2 regions of the Mesorhizobium sp. USDA 4413 genome follow, and region 2 is predicted to be linked to the other one. Evidence: predicted binding sites of a transcription regulator. Region 2 holds the regulator's gene; the other holds the start of a gene.
The links. Region 2 encodes LexA, which represses DNA repair genes until DNA is damaged. Its sites were predicted from a motif close to TGTTCNNNNTGTGTTCNG; they were not measured.
Positions count from the first base shown of each region.

Region 1: a site for LexA is predicted at 5,734-5,751, ahead of dinB (DNA polymerase IV). Genes of this name have one in related genera too.

Region 1 covers NZ_JBVPRP010000001.1:3,581,702-3,588,984, forward strand. Annotated here, with positions in the region: gene ACVMIM_RS17305 (substrate-binding domain-containing protein) at 1-886, shown strand, start outside; gene ACVMIM_RS17310 (ABC transporter permease) at 1,030-2,007, shown strand; gene ACVMIM_RS17315 (ATP-binding cassette domain-containing protein) at 2,011-2,742, shown strand; gene ACVMIM_RS17320 (SDR family oxidoreductase) at 2,753-3,508, shown strand; gene ACVMIM_RS17325 (aldose 1-epimerase) at 3,521-4,378, shown strand; gene dinB (DNA polymerase IV) at 4,392-5,657, opposite strand; gene ACVMIM_RS17335 (cupin domain-containing protein) at 5,926-6,306, opposite strand; gene ACVMIM_RS17340 (hypothetical protein) at 6,712-6,903, shown strand; gene ACVMIM_RS17345 (polymerase) at 7,258-7,283, shown strand, end outside.
Region 2 covers NZ_JBVPRP010000001.1:4,411,860-4,419,142, forward strand. Annotated here, with positions in the region: gene trpD (anthranilate phosphoribosyltransferase) at 1-598, shown strand, start outside; gene trpC (indole-3-glycerol phosphate synthase TrpC) at 603-1,415, shown strand; gene moaC (cyclic pyranopterin monophosphate synthase MoaC) at 1,417-1,893, shown strand; gene ACVMIM_RS21560 (molybdopterin molybdotransferase MoeA) at 1,893-3,098, shown strand; gene lexA (transcriptional repressor LexA) at 3,215-3,955, shown strand; gene ACVMIM_RS21570 (ComEC/Rec2 family competence protein) at 3,949-6,408, opposite strand; gene gltX (glutamate--tRNA ligase) at 6,510-7,283, shown strand, end outside.

The sequences.
Region 1 (7,283 bases), 830 kb from region 2:
CCACCATTCGTCGGCCTCGAACACGTTCTGGCAGGCGGTGAAGAAGGGTTTCGACGATGCCTGCGGCAAGGTTGAGGCGACCTGCAACATGGTCTTCACCCAGACCGAGGGCTCGGTCGAACAGCAGGTCGCGAACATGCGCGCAGCCCTTGCCGCCAAGCCTGACGCGCTTTTGACCTCCATTGTCGACGACCACGCTTTCGACGACGTCATCAAGGAGGCGCGCGACGCCGGCGTGCTGGTGATCGCCGTCAATGTCGACGACACCGAGGGCGCCAAGGGCAATGCGCGCCAGGCCTTCGTCGGCCAGGGCTTCAAGCCGGCCGGCTATTCGCTCGCCAAGGCGATTTCCGAGAGCTTCCCGAAGGACGGCCCGATCAAGGTTCTGGTCGGCATTTCGGCCCCCGGCCAGAACTGGTCGGAAAGCCGCGGCGCCGGCATCATTCAATTTGTCGAGGAGTACAAGGCCGCGCATAAAGACCGTGACGTGTCGTGGGAGCGCATCGACAGCGGCACCGATCTCGCCATCACCTCCGACCGCGTCGGCGCCTATCTGAACGCCCATCCCGACACCACGGCCTATTTCGACACCGGCTTCTGGTGCGCCGGCGTGGCGCGCGTGCTGGCCGATCGCGGCGTGGCGCCCGGCAAGGTGCTGCTCGGTGGCTTCGACCTCGTTCCGGAAGTGCTGCAGCAGATGCAGAAGGGTTATGTCCAGGCGCTGGTCGACCAGCAGCCCTACATGCAGGGCTTCATGCCGGTGATGGAGGCCTATCTGAACAAGAAGATCGGCCTTGCTCCTTCGGACATCGACACCGGCCAAGGCATCGTGCGGCCGAAGGAAGCCGACAGCATCATGGCGCTGTCTGCCCAAGGTATGCGCTGAGGTCGCATGCCTTTGAGATTGGCCGAGACGCCCGTCACCGAAATGCTGGCGGGACAGCCCCCCCTCTGTCCGGCAGGACAGAGGGGGTGTGAAGGAACGCGGCGCCCCAGTACTTTTCTCAATCATCGCACCGGAGCCTTTCGTTGAAGCGCCTGTTCAAGACCTATCTCGAAAAACCGGAGCTGGCCGGGCTGATCCTTCTGGTGCTGCTCATCATCCTGTTCCAGGTGCGCTCGCACGGCGTGTTCCTGAACGCCGACAATCTGCGCGGCATCCTTGGCATCCTGCCGGAGGCCGGCCTCGTTGCCATCGGCGTCACCATCCTGATGATCAGCGGCGAGTTCGATCTTTCGGTCGGCTCGGTCTTCGCGCTGATGCCGATGACCATGGCGGTGCTGATGGTGCATGGCGCCCCGTTCCCGCTGGCGTTGCTCGCCGGGCTGCTGGTCTGCGCGGCCATCGGTTTCATCAACGGCTACGTCACCATCCGCTTCGCTATCCCCAGCTTCATCACCACGCTCGGCATGCTGTTCATGGCGCGCTCGCTCACGGTCGTCGTCTCCGGCGGTTTCCCGCCGCTGCTGCCCATCGACCTGCCCAACTGGCTGTTCACCTCCTTTGTCGGCCCCGGCAACATGTTCCGCATGTCATTCCTGTGGTTCGCGGCGGTCGCGGTGTTGACCTCGCTGATGCTCTCGCGCACCAATTTCGGCAACTGGATCAAAGCCACCGGCGGCTTCCTGCCGGCCGCCGCCTCGATGGGCATCCCGACCGCCAGGGTCAAGATCGTCTGCTTTATGCTGTGCTCGGTGCTTTCCGGCTTCGCGGGCATGCTGCAGGTGCTGCGGCTTGGCTCGCCGCTGCCCTCGATCGGCGAGGGGCTGGAATTGCAGGCGGTTGCCGCCGCTGTCATCGGCGGCGCCTCGCTCACCGGCGGCATCGGCACCGTGATGGGCGGGATCATCGGCACGACGCTGATCCGGGTCATCGACAACGGGCTGGTGCTCAGCCATGTCGACGCCAACTGGTTCAAGTTCGCCATCGGCTTCCTGACCATCTTCGCCGTCGTCGCCAATGCCTGGATGCGCAAGCGCGCCAAGGCCATCAAGATGGAGGCTTAAGCCGTGGGTGACGCGATCATCTCGGTGCGCGACCTGCACAAATGGTATTCCGGCGTGCATGCGCTGAAGGGCGTGACCCTCGACTTCCGGCGCGGCGAGGCGCTCGGTCTGGTCGGCGACAACGGCGCCGGCAAGTCGACCTTGATCAACATCCTGTCCGGCGTCCACCGGGCGGACAAGGGTGAGATCAAGGTGGAGGGCAGGGAAGTCAGCATCGCAACCCCGCGCGACGCGATGGATCTCGGCATCGAGACCATCTACCAGTACAACTCCATGGTCCCCACCATGTCGATCGCCAGGAACCTGTTCATCGGCCGTGAGCCGACCCGGTTCTCGATCCTCGGCGTCGGCATCCTCGACCAGAAAAAGATGGCTGAGGAGAGCATCCGCGCCATCGCCAATGTCGACCTGCATCTGCGCTCTCCCGACGCGCTCGTCGGAGAGCTGTCCGGCGGTCAGCGCCAGGGCGTCGCCATAGCCCGAGCTATGCATTTCAAGTCCAAGGTGATGATCCTCGACGAGCCGACCAACCATCTGTCGGTCAAGGAGACGAACAAGGTGATCGGCTTCGTGCGCGGCCTGAAGGAGCAGGGCGTGACAGGCGTCTTCATCAGCCACAATATGCACCACGTCTTCGACTGCTGCGACCGCGTCGTGGCGATGGCGCGCGGCGAGGTCGTGCTGGACAAGCGCGTCGCGGACACCTCGATCGACGAAGTCCACTCCGTTTTGTGAGGAGGAGCCGATGACGATGCTCGCTGGTCGCAAAGTGCTGCTGACGGGTGGCCTAGGCTCGCTTGGCCGGGCTCAGGCTGTGACGCTGGCGCGGGCCGGAGCGCGCGTTCTGGTGCTTGACCGTCCCGATGCCGCGAATGCGGTGGAGATCGTCGCCGGGCTGGCCGGTCAGGCCGGCGGCGATATCGCCTTCGTCGGCTGCGATCTCAACCATCTGGCCGCGGCGGAAGCCGCGGTTGCCGAGCTGGCGGCGAAGGAAGGCGGCATCGACATCCTGATCAACAACGCGGCGCTGATCATCAATCGGCCGTTCGAGGAATTCTCGCTCGCCGAGTATGAGGACCAGATCCGGGTCAACTCCTCGGCCGCCTTCGCGCTGGCGCGGGCTTGCGCGCCCGGCATGAAGGTCAAGGGCTACGGCAAGATGGTCAATTTTTGCTCGATCACGCTCAACGGCCGCTGGGACGGCTACGTGCCCTATGTAGCGTCGAAAGGCGCCATGCTTGGCCTCACCAAATCGCTGGCGCGCGAGCTGGGGCCGCATGGCATCAGGGTGAACGCCGTGTCGCCGGGCGCGGTGGTCTCGGAGGCGGAAGAGCGCGTCTTCGGCGACCGGTTGAAGGAATACAATGACTGGATCCTCGCGAACCAGAGCCTGAAGAAACGCATCGAGCCGGACAATGTCGCCGATCTCGTGCTGTTCCTCGTCTCGCCTGCCTCCGACATGATTAGCGGCCAGAACATCGCCGTCGACGGCGGCTGGTGAGAGATGGCCGGCATGATCGAGCTGAATGACGGGCAGGCGAGGCTGGTCGTGGCGCCTGAAACGGGTGCGGCGATCGCCCGCTATGACGCGCTCGCCGCCGGCGCCGCGCCGGTTCCGCTCCTGAAGCCGGGGGATGGCGGTGGCGCTTCAGGCTGCCAGCTCCTTGTGCCGTGGTCGAACCGCATCTCGGGCGGCGGCTTCACTTTCGACGGCCGCTTCCATGCCGTCGCGCCGAATGTGCCCGGCGAAGCCTTTCCGATCCATGGCGACGGTTTTCAGAAGCCTTGGCGGCTTGCCCGCCGCACCGATACCGAGGCGGAGCTGCTGCTCGACGAGGGCGCTATCGGGCCTTACCGTTATGAGGCTACCGTGACTTATGCGCTGCGCGACGGCGCGCTGGAGGCGCGCCTCAGTGTCGAGAACCGCGCCGGCATGCGCCTGCCTTACGGTCTCGGTTTCCATCCCTGGTTTCCGCGCGGCGAGACAACCACGCTGCAGGCGAAGGCGAGGCGTGTCTGGCTGGAGGACGAGCGGCATCTCCCCGTCGGCGTCGTGCCGGTGAGTGAGCGCCCGATCTGGGATTTCGCGCAAGCCACGCCGCTGCCGCCGGCTTGGGTGAACAACGCCTTCGAGGGCTGGGACGGCCGCGCCACCATCGCCCAGCCGGAGCAGGGCGTCGCGGTCACGCTCGCCGCCTCGCCGGAGCTCGACGTCTACATCCTTTATTCGCCGTCACCGGATGCCGGCTTCTTATGCTTCGAGCCGGTCTCGCACACCGTCGATGCGCATCACGGCGAGGGGCTGACGGTGCTCGCGCATGGGGAGACGATGAGCGCGGCGATGCGGCTGGACTGGGCGGAAACCGATTGAGGGCGCTCCGATCTCACAGCTCCTTCTCCGCCAGTTCCCTGAACCCGTCGGGCACCGAGCGCGTGCCTTCCAGCGCCACCGTGCCGTAGCCAAGCGCCTCCCTGCCGAAGCGCTGGCGGATCTTGTCGATGGCGCGGTCGGCGCCGAAGCGGGCGAGACCCTTGCGGCTGCCGGGCTTCAGCTTCTCGTCCGCCAGGCCGAGCGGCAGTTCGAGCTGCAGTTCGGCTCCTTCCTCCAAATGCGAGACGGAAATCGCCAGCAGCGAGATGTCCCTCTCGCCCGGATGGGCGGCGAGCACGCCGCGAACCAGCTCCTCGGCGATCTCGGCGAGCATCGTGGTGGCCTGGATCGGCTGCTCCAGCGTGACGGAGCGGGTGACCGCGCGCATGTCGGCGAACCGCACGCGCACCGTGACCGTGCGGCCGGGCCGGTCCTTGGCGCGCAACCGGCTGGCGACGCGGTCGGCCAGATGTAGGAGCGTCGGCAGGAAGACGCGCGGCAGCGCGGGCTTCCGGCCAAGCGCCGACTGCGCGCCGGCGGAATGCGCTCGCCGATGCATATCGAGCTTCCGCGGGTCGCGGTTCCAGGCAAGGGCGGCGAGCTTCTGGCCGGCAGCATGGCCGATCAGCCGTTCCAGCGCGCCGCTATGGGTGCGCGCCAGTTGCCCGATCGTCTCGATGCCGATCTCCGCGAGCCTTGCCCTGGTCGCCGGGCCGACGCCCCACATCAGCGTGACGGGCAGGTCGTGCAGGAAGGCGAGCTCGCCGCCGGGCTCGACCATCACCAGCCCGTCGGGCTTCGCCACCTGCGAGGCGATCTTGGCGAGATGCTTCGTCCGCGCCACGCCGATCGAGATCGGCAGGCCGAGCTCTGCCTTCACCCGCTCGCGGATTTTTCGTGCGATCTCTTGCGGCGGCCCGAACAGATGCGTGCAGCCGGCGACGTCGGCGAAAGCCTCGTCGATCGAGATGCGCTCGACCAGCGGCGTGAAGTCGTCGAGCACCTTGATCGCCGCGTCGCCGAGCCGCTGGTATTCGCTGAAGCGTCCGCCCACGAAGATCAACTGCGGGCAGAGCTCCCGCGCCTTGCGGCCGGGCATGCCGCCGCGTACGCCGAAGACCTTGGCTTCATAGGAAGCCGCCAGCACAACGCCGCCGCCGACGGCGATCGGCTTGCCGCGCAGCGACGGATCGAGCAACTGCTCGACCGACGCATAGAAGGCATCGAGATCGGCATGCAGGATGGTGGCGGCACTTGAAGCGGCGTTCGTCCCGAGCATCCCGCGCTCCTGTCTGCGGCCCGCCGCCCTGCCGCGTTGCAGCATTAGATTTCTCTGTTGGAACAGGGCGGATTTCAGGAACAGAAAGAGAACAAAAGAAGTCTCGTGTCAAGGACGCGTAGGGCCGTTTCGTTTGTCTACAGGCAAACGAACGAGGTGCTTCATTCGAATGAATGAGACGGCGTTTGCACCTGCGAAAGGGGTCGGAGCGACGGCTCGCCCCGATCCCACGGCATCGCCTGCCTTAGCGGCGGGTCTATAAGCCGTCCTACGCCGGCTTGGCGTATTCTTCGGCGCTCAAGAACTCGATGCATTGGAACGGCTGGTTGCCTTCGACCCAGGCGTCGTGGCCGGGCGGGATGGTGTAGGAAGAGCCGGCCTCAAAGGTCTTTTGCGTGCCGTCGGTCAGCCGCACCGTGATCGAGCCGGATACGACATAGCCGACATGCGAGACCTGGCAGCTGTCGGTCTTGACCACCGGCTTAACGCATTCGGACCATTTCCAGCCCGGCTGCATGTTCATGCGCGCCAGCGAGTAACCCGGCAGCCGGACGATCTCGACACGCGTCTTGGCGGGCGCGCGGACCTCGTCTGGATTGTTGTGCGATTTGGATTCGAGCTTCGTCACATTCACAGCAGTTTCAGCCACGGCATCCTCCCATGTGTGAAGCGGCGCCTGACGTTGCGATCGTCGGCGACCGCTGTCTCATACATACGCCTTGTTATGAGGGTTCGCTAATATAATTGGAGGCACGCTCGGCCCTGAAGATTTGGCGCTTCTTGTCGAAAGTTATTGCGGACCTGATCGCCGGGTGCTTTCCTGTTTTCGCGCTGGCACGGCGGTGGTTGAGGGACCCATCCGTTCTCGCCCGACAGGGAGAATTCGATGCGACCCTCGGCAACGATTAAGGCGATACCGTCGCGGCTTTTCGCAATCCCCATCAGCATTACGTCCACCTGCTCAGCGCTGGCCGAACGCCGCGCCGGCGCGACATAGCAGGGCAAGGGGACAAACTTTTGGGCGGAGATAATCAACACCACCAGGAGGAAACCAATGCTTGATCCAGCCGTGAAAGGCTATTCGCGCCCGCCGGTCATTGCCGCCCGTCGCGGCCCGCCGGCGCTTCGCCAATGCTGCGACAGCTATGTCTGTCCGGTCTGCAGCCAGGTCGTCGAACTGAAGGATTATCGCCAGGTGCTATGGCACCAGCAGCCCGGCCATCAGCAGATGGACCTCGAGGACTGAGTATCGGGCTCAATCGCTCGGACATACGGCGCGACTAGATGCTCGGTGTGAGATCTACCGTTCAGGGAACGGCCTGCGGTTCGCAAGAACACGCGGACCGAGAGTGAAGCAGCGAAAACCAACGCTTCGCCGGGCACTCGGCTGCATGCATATCAACGGTCTGGGACCATCTTCAGACTGAAGTCTCACCCATCGAACGCAGAGGCCCGAGACATCGATTTGTAAGAAACAAGAGGACATCAATTTCATTTGGTAGCAAGCCGCCGGACAAAGTCCCTTCATCGGCGGTTGACCACGGAGTGCCTGCCATTCCTGCGATATGGCAGGCACTCCTTCCCTCGTGAACCCGGCAACATGATCGCGAACCTGTTTGCCGCGCT
Region 2 (7,283 bases):
GATCGGCCGCTGCATCCACGAAGCCGGCGTCGGCTTCATGTTCGCGCCGGCGCATCATCCGGCGATGAAGCATGTCGGGCCGACCCGCGTCGAGCTCGGCACCCGCACCATCTTCAACCTGCTCGGGCCGTTGTCGAACCCGGCCGGCGTCAGCCGTCAGATGGTGGGCGTCTTCCTGCCGGAGTGGATCATGCCGGTGGCCGAGACGCTGAAGGCGCTGGGCGCCGATCACGCCTGGGTCGTCCATGGCGACGGCTATGACGAGATCACCACGACGGGCGAAACCCAGGTGGCGGAGCTTGCCGGCGGCGAGATCCGCAGCTTCACCCTGACGCCGGAAGCCGTCGGGTTGAAGCGGCACAGCAAGGAAGAGCTGCGCGGCGGCGACGCGGCCTACAACGCCAAGGAATTGCGCGATATGCTGGGCGGAGCGGCCGGCGCCTATCGCGACACGGTGCTGATGAATGCCGGCGCCGGGCTGGTCGTGGCCGGCAAGGTGACGACTTTGGCCGACGGCATCACGGCGGCGGCGCAAGCGATCGACAGCGGCCGCGCGCTCGGCGTGCTGGACAAGCTGGTCGAGATTTCGAACGGATAAGGCCTTGTCGGACATCCTGCGCAAGATCGAAGCCTACAAGCGCGAAGAGATCGCCGCGGCGAAGCTCGCCGTGCCGTTCGCCGAGATCAAGGCGAAAGCCAGGGACGCGGAGCCGCCGCGCGGCTTCCTCGCGGCACTGGAAGCCAAGCGCCGGGCCGGCGGTTTCGCGCTGATCGCCGAGATAAAGAAGGCCAGCCCTTCCAAGGGCCTGATCCGCGCCGATTTCGATCCACCGGCGCTCGCTAGGGCCTATCAGAAAGGTGGCGCAGCCTGTCTTTCGGTGCTGACCGATGCGCCGTCTTTCCAGGGCGCTCCGGAATTTCTGACCAATGCGCGCAAGGCGGTGTCTCTGCCCGCGTTGCGTAAGGATTTTCTGTTCGACCCTTATCAGGTCTACGAGGCCCGCGCCTGGGGCGCGGACGCCATCCTGATCATCATGGCAAGCGTTGACGATGCCCTGGCGAGCGAATTGGAAGCGACCGCGTTCGAACTCGGGATGGACGCGCTGATCGAGGTGCATGACGAGGCCGAAACGGAGCGCGCGCTAAAATTGTCGTCGCGGCTGATCGGAATCAACAACCGCAATTTGCGGACCTTCGAGACCAGGCTTGAGACTTCCGAGCGGGTGGCGCCGATGGTGCCGGGCGGCTACCTGCTGGTCAGCGAAAGCGGCATCTTCACCCACGACGACTGCCTCAGGATGCAGAAGACCGGCATCGGCGCCTTCCTGGTCGGCGAGAGCCTGATGCGGCAGGCGGATGTGGCCGCGGCGACCGAGCTTCTGCTGACAGGCAAGGCGGCGGCTGAGGCCATCTGAGATGGCCCTCACCCATCTCGACGCCAAGGGCGAAGCCAACATGGTCGATGTCGGCGACAAGGCCGAGACAACACGCACCGCGATCGCCGAAGGCTTTGTCTCGATGCAGCCGGAAACGCTGGAGATAATTCTCGCCGGCGACGCCAAGAAGGGCGATGTGCTGGGCACAGCGCGCATCGCCGGCATCATGGCCGCGAAGAAGACGCATGAGCTGATCCCGCTTTGCCATCCGCTGCTTCTCACCAAAGTGGCCGTCGAGATCGAGCCGGACCGCGCGCTACCCGGCCTCAGGATCACCGCGCTTGCCCGCGTCACCGGCAAGACCGGCGTGGAGATGGAGGCGCTGACCGCCGCTTCGGTCGCCTGCCTCACCATCTACGACATGGCCAAGGCGGCGGACCGTGGCATGGTGATTTCCGGTATCCGGCTGGTCGAAAAGACCGGCGGCAAGTCGGGCGACTACAAGGCGGGTGCCTGATGGCCCTCGTTCTAGTCGCCGAAGCGCTCGAACGCTTGCTCGACGGCGCAGCACCTTTGCCGGGCGAGAGCGTTCCGCTGGCGGACGTGGCCGGGCGGGTTCTCGCCGAACCGGTTGTGGCGCTGCGCACCCAGCCGCCCTTCAACGCCTCGGCGATGGACGGCTACGCCGTACGCTCCGCCGACGTTGCTTCTGCGCCGGCGCAACTGGAGGTCATAGGCATGGCGCCCGCCGGGCGCGGCTTTTCCGGGACTGTCGGCGAAGGCCAGGCGGTGCGCATCTTCACCGGCGCGCCGCTGCCTGAAGGCGCGGACACCATCGTCATCCAGGAAAACGTCCGCGATCTCGGCAACCGCCAGATCGAGGTGACGGAGCCGACGGCCGAAGCACGCAATGTGCGCCGCCGCGGGCTCGACTTCGTCCAGGGCGACGTGGTGCTCGAAAAGGGCCGCGTGCTCGACGCGGCGGCCCTTTCGCTTGCAGCCTCGGCCAACCATCCCGCCTTGAATGTCGTGCGCCGGCCGCTGGTCGCGATCATCGCCACCGGCGATGAACTGTTGCCGCCGGGCAGCGCGCTCGGCCCCGATCAGATCATTTCATCCAACGCCTATGGCGTCGCCGCCGCCGCCCAGTCGGTCGGCGCGCGTGCGCTCGATCTCGGCATCGCCGCCGATCGTAAGGAAGCGATCGCGGCGCTGGTCCGGAAAGCAGTCGAGGCGAACGCCGATGTCATCGTCACGCTCGGCGGCGCCTCGGTCGGTGACCACGACCTGATCCATGACGTGCTGACCAGTGAAGGCATGCGGCTCGACTTCTGGAAGATCGCCATGCGCCCCGGCAAACCGCTGATGTTCGGCCGGCTTGGCAATGTCCGCTGCATCGGCCTGCCCGGCAACCCGGTGGCCAGCATCGTCTGCTCGCAGCTGTTCCTTAAGCCGCTGCTTGCCAGGCTCGGCGGCCGCGACCACAGGCAGGAGCTGCGAACGGCCCGGCTGGGCGCAGCGATGCAGGCCAACGATCTCAGGCAGGACTATGTGCGCGCCGTCATACGCGAGGACGCCGGCACGCTCGTCGCGACCCCGTTCGGCATCCAGGACTCCTCGATGCTCAGAACGCTCGCCGACGCCAACGGCCTGATCGTGCGCGAGCCCTTCGCGCCGGCAGCCGAGACCGGCGCCGAATGCAGCGTTCTGATGTTACGCTGAACAAATCGTCAACGAGTTCACTAAACTTTAAACGGTTGCGGAACACAACTGGAACAGATAGTGTTTGTTCTGGGTTTGTTTTTCTGATTCTGGTTTCAGAACCCGTGGGGGCCGCCATGCTGACGCGCAAACAACATGAACTTCTGATGTTCATCCACGAAAGGCTGAAGGAAAGCGGGATTCCGCCGTCTTTCGACGAGATGAAGGAAGCGCTCGACCTCGCCTCCAAGTCCGGCATCCACCGGCTGATCACGGCGCTGGAGGAACGCGGTTTCATTCGCCGGCTGCCGAACCGGGCGCGGGCGCTGGAAGTGCTGCGCCTGCCCGACTCGATCGCACCCGGCCTCAATGCGGCGAAGAAGTTTTCGCCAAGCGTCATCCAGGGCAGCCTGGGTCAGAACAATCTCAGCCGTCAGGTCAAGCCGGCTGCGCCCTCGCGCGCCCCGACGCCAAGCAACGACGACGATGCCGGCTCGGCCGTATCCATTCCGGTGATGGGCCGCATCGCCGCCGGTGTCCCGATCGACGCCATCCAGCACCAGACGCATTCGATCACGGTGCCGCCGGACATGATCGCCGGCGGCGAGCATTATGCGCTGGAGGTCAAAGGCGACTCGATGATCGAGGCCGGCATCTTCGACGGCGACACGGTCATCATCCGCAACGCCAACACGGCAAGCCCGGGCGAGATCGTGGTGGCGCTGGTCGATGATGAGGAAGCGACGCTCAAGCGCTTCCGCCGCAAGGGTGCCTCGATCGCGCTGGAAGCTGCCAACCCGGCCTACGAGACCCGCATCTTCGGACCGGATCGGGTGAAGGTGCAGGGCAAGCTCGTCGGGTTGATCCGCCGCTACTGATCCGGTTGCGAAGGTTTCGCATCCGTCCGCTGAGGCTTTTGATAAGGCGGCAGTCCTCTCGCCTCGCGGGTATACTTGCGCTGTTCGTGCCAAGGCCGGTACGGCTGCTCGACAGCATATTGGATGGCCGGTCGCGCGGTTGCCGATTGGGGATCGAAGAAGACGGCGGCGCTGCCGTCGCGCGCCAACTGCCGCTTGGTGACGACGAGCACGCGCGGATCGCGGCAGGGATTGTAGGCGGTGGCGTCGTTGATGACGACGAGGTCGGCAAAGCCGCAGGCCGGCCGGGCGCTGTCGCGGGTTTCAGCGAGTGCGACGATGGCGCCGGACGGATGCCGGCCGATGCAAAGATCACCCGTGCAGTAGAAGGGCGAGCCGGGCGGCAGATCGACGGGATCGACGATGTCCAGCGCATCTTTGGCGAACGTCTCCGGCGGCACGATTTCCTCGGCTTTCAGCGCCCGTTTCCAATTGTCGGTGGTGAACTCGTTGGCGCGTGCGCGACTGACGGCAAGCTCGCCACCGCCGATCGGCATCGCCACCAGATGCGCGTCCTCGGAAATGAGCACATCCGGCGTGCGGACATGCGGAATGGCCAGCAGCGCGGCAAGCGCGAAGGGAACGGCGGCAAGCCTCAGCCAGGTTGTGGCCATTGTCGCAATGACCAGCGCAATCGTCGCCAGCAGCACCGACTGGATCGAGATCAGCCCGACGGCGTCGACCGGTGAGCGTTCGGAGATCCATGCCGAAATGGCGATCATCGCCGTCAGTCCCTTGCCCATCACAAAGAGGAACGGGCCGTCGAAACCGAAGGGCATGGCCAGCGCGCTCAACACGGCAAACGGCATGACGATCAGTGACACGATCGGCATGACCGCCAGATTGGCGAGCAGACTGAGCGGCGACACGCGCTGGAAATGCCAAATCGCAAACAGCAATGTCGCGCTGCCCGCGATGAGCGACGTCACGGCGGCGCCGCCCACTCCAACCGCCAGTTTTCGCGACAGGAATCCCAGGAATGAACGCTTTGCCGGCGGCGCGATCGTTTTGCCGGCGCGATAGTCGGCAAAGCCGGCATAGGCGCCGACCAGGGCGGCGGTGGCGGCGAAGGACATCTGGAAACTCGGGCCGACCACCTCGTGCGGCGAGACGAGGATCACGGCGATTGCCGAGATCGCCAGGTTGCGCATCGTGAGCGCCGCACGGTCGAAGAGCACGGCGGCAAGCATCACGGCGAGCATGATGAAGCTTCGCTCGGCCGCCACCACGATGCCGGAGATGACGAGGTAAGCGGCGATCGAGATGAGCGCGATTCCGGCGGCATATTTCTTCACCGGCCGGCGCGAGGAGAAATCCGGAAGCAGCGCGAAGGCGCCGCGCAAAAGGACCATGATCGTGCCGGCGACCAGCGCCATGTGCAGGCCGGAGATCGAGATGATGTGGTAGATGCCGGTGCGCCGCATCGACTCGTTGATTGGCTCCGGAATGCCGGCGCGCACGCCGACGATCAGCGCCGCCGCGATCTCGCCCTCGGACCCGCCTATGCTGCTCCTGATGTGATCGGCGATCCCTTCGCGCGCATTTTCGACTGCCGAGGCGACGCGCGCGCCGAAAGGCGCCTCCACCGGCGCAACCAGCTTCGGGTCGCCCAGGAAAAAGCCGCTGCCGCCGATGCCGGCAAAATAGCTGTCGAAGGAAAAGTCGTAGCTGTCCGGCCGAACCGGGCCCGTCGGCGGCAGCAGCTTGGCATAGCCGGTCAGCATCGATCCGGCCGTCATGCCGGGCGGGATCCTGCGTGCCGACAGCCTGACGCGGTCCGGCGCGTAACGCAGCTTCGGATGGTCCGTGGAAATAAGGTCGATGGTCAGCCGGACACGGCCGTTGGCCATCGCCTCCGCGGTGACGAGCCGGCCCGTCAGCCTTGTCTGGATTTCCGAGCCCAGCATCGGGGTCGCCATTCGCCAGGTCTCCACCTTGGCCGCGAGAAAGCCCAAGGCGCAGAAAAGCGTTGCCATGAACAGAAGATGCGTTCTCTGCCAGGAGCGCGAGACCGCCGCGCAGACAGCCATCAGCGCCACGGCCGCAAGCGGCCTGTAGAGATCCGGCTCGGTGCTCAGCGAAAAGTAGTAGATGACACCGGCGGCCAGAAACACCGGCACCAGCAGAAAGCCGACGCCACGATCGAGCTCGGTGGTGGCAGCGACCGCAACGCTTCGGCGCAGCGCAGCAAGCGAAACGCGGCCAAGCTGTTTGCGGATCCTGCTGACGACGGCTGTTGGCGAGGCCGGCTGTAGCGCACCGCAACCGGGCGGCGGCAGCTCGGCGGGTGGATGGAGTTCCGGAAGCGAAAATGGCGCTTCTTCAGTGGACGCGGCATGAGCAAACATCAGGCGCTCGCTGACGCCTGCTGTCGTTCCTCCGCCCTCCTCCGCGCCCCCGCCACGTCCAGCCATCGGGTCTGCCCCTTGCGCCCCAGACCGCCTATGCTACATGAACGCCGGTCGCGTGGAAGCCCGCGCGAAATGTGCCGTTTCAGTGCTTCTTCGAGAGTTCCATGTCCGACAAGGTCGTCACACGTTTTGCCCCCTCGCCAACAGGCTACCTGCATATTGGCGGGGCACGCACGGCGCTGTTCAACTGGCTTTATGCCAAGCACACCGGCGGCACGATGCTTTTGCGTATCGAGGACACCGATCGCGAGCGCTCCACCCAAGCCGCTACGGCCGCCATTCTCGACGGTCTGACCTGGCTTGGCCTTTCCTGGGATGGTGAGGCCGTCTCGCAGTTCGAACGTGCGCCACGCCATCGCGAGGTGGCCGAGGAGCTCGTGCGCATGGGCAAGGCCTATTACAGCTACGAGACGCCTGCGGAACTGGAGGCGATGCGCGAGGCAGCTAGAGCCAAGGGCTTGCCGCCACGTTACAACGGCCAGTGGCGCGACCGCGATCCGTCCGAGGCTCCGGCCGGCGTCAAGGGCGCCATCCGCATCAAGGCGCCGACCGAGGGCGAGACGGTCGTGCAGGACCGCGTGCAGGGCGAGGTGCGGTTTCCCAACAAGGATCTCGACGATTTCATCATCCTGCGTTCGGACGGCAACCCGACCTATATGCATGCCGTCGTCGTGGACGATCATGACATGGGCGTGACCCATATCATCCGCGGCGATGACCACCTGACCAACGCCGCGCGCCAGACGGTGATCTACAACGCCATGGGCTGGGCGGTGCCGTCGATGTCGCACATCCCGCTGATCCACGGCGCCGACGGCGCCAAGCTGTCGAAGCGGCATGGCGCGCTCGGCGTCGAGGCCTATCGCGCCATGGGCTAT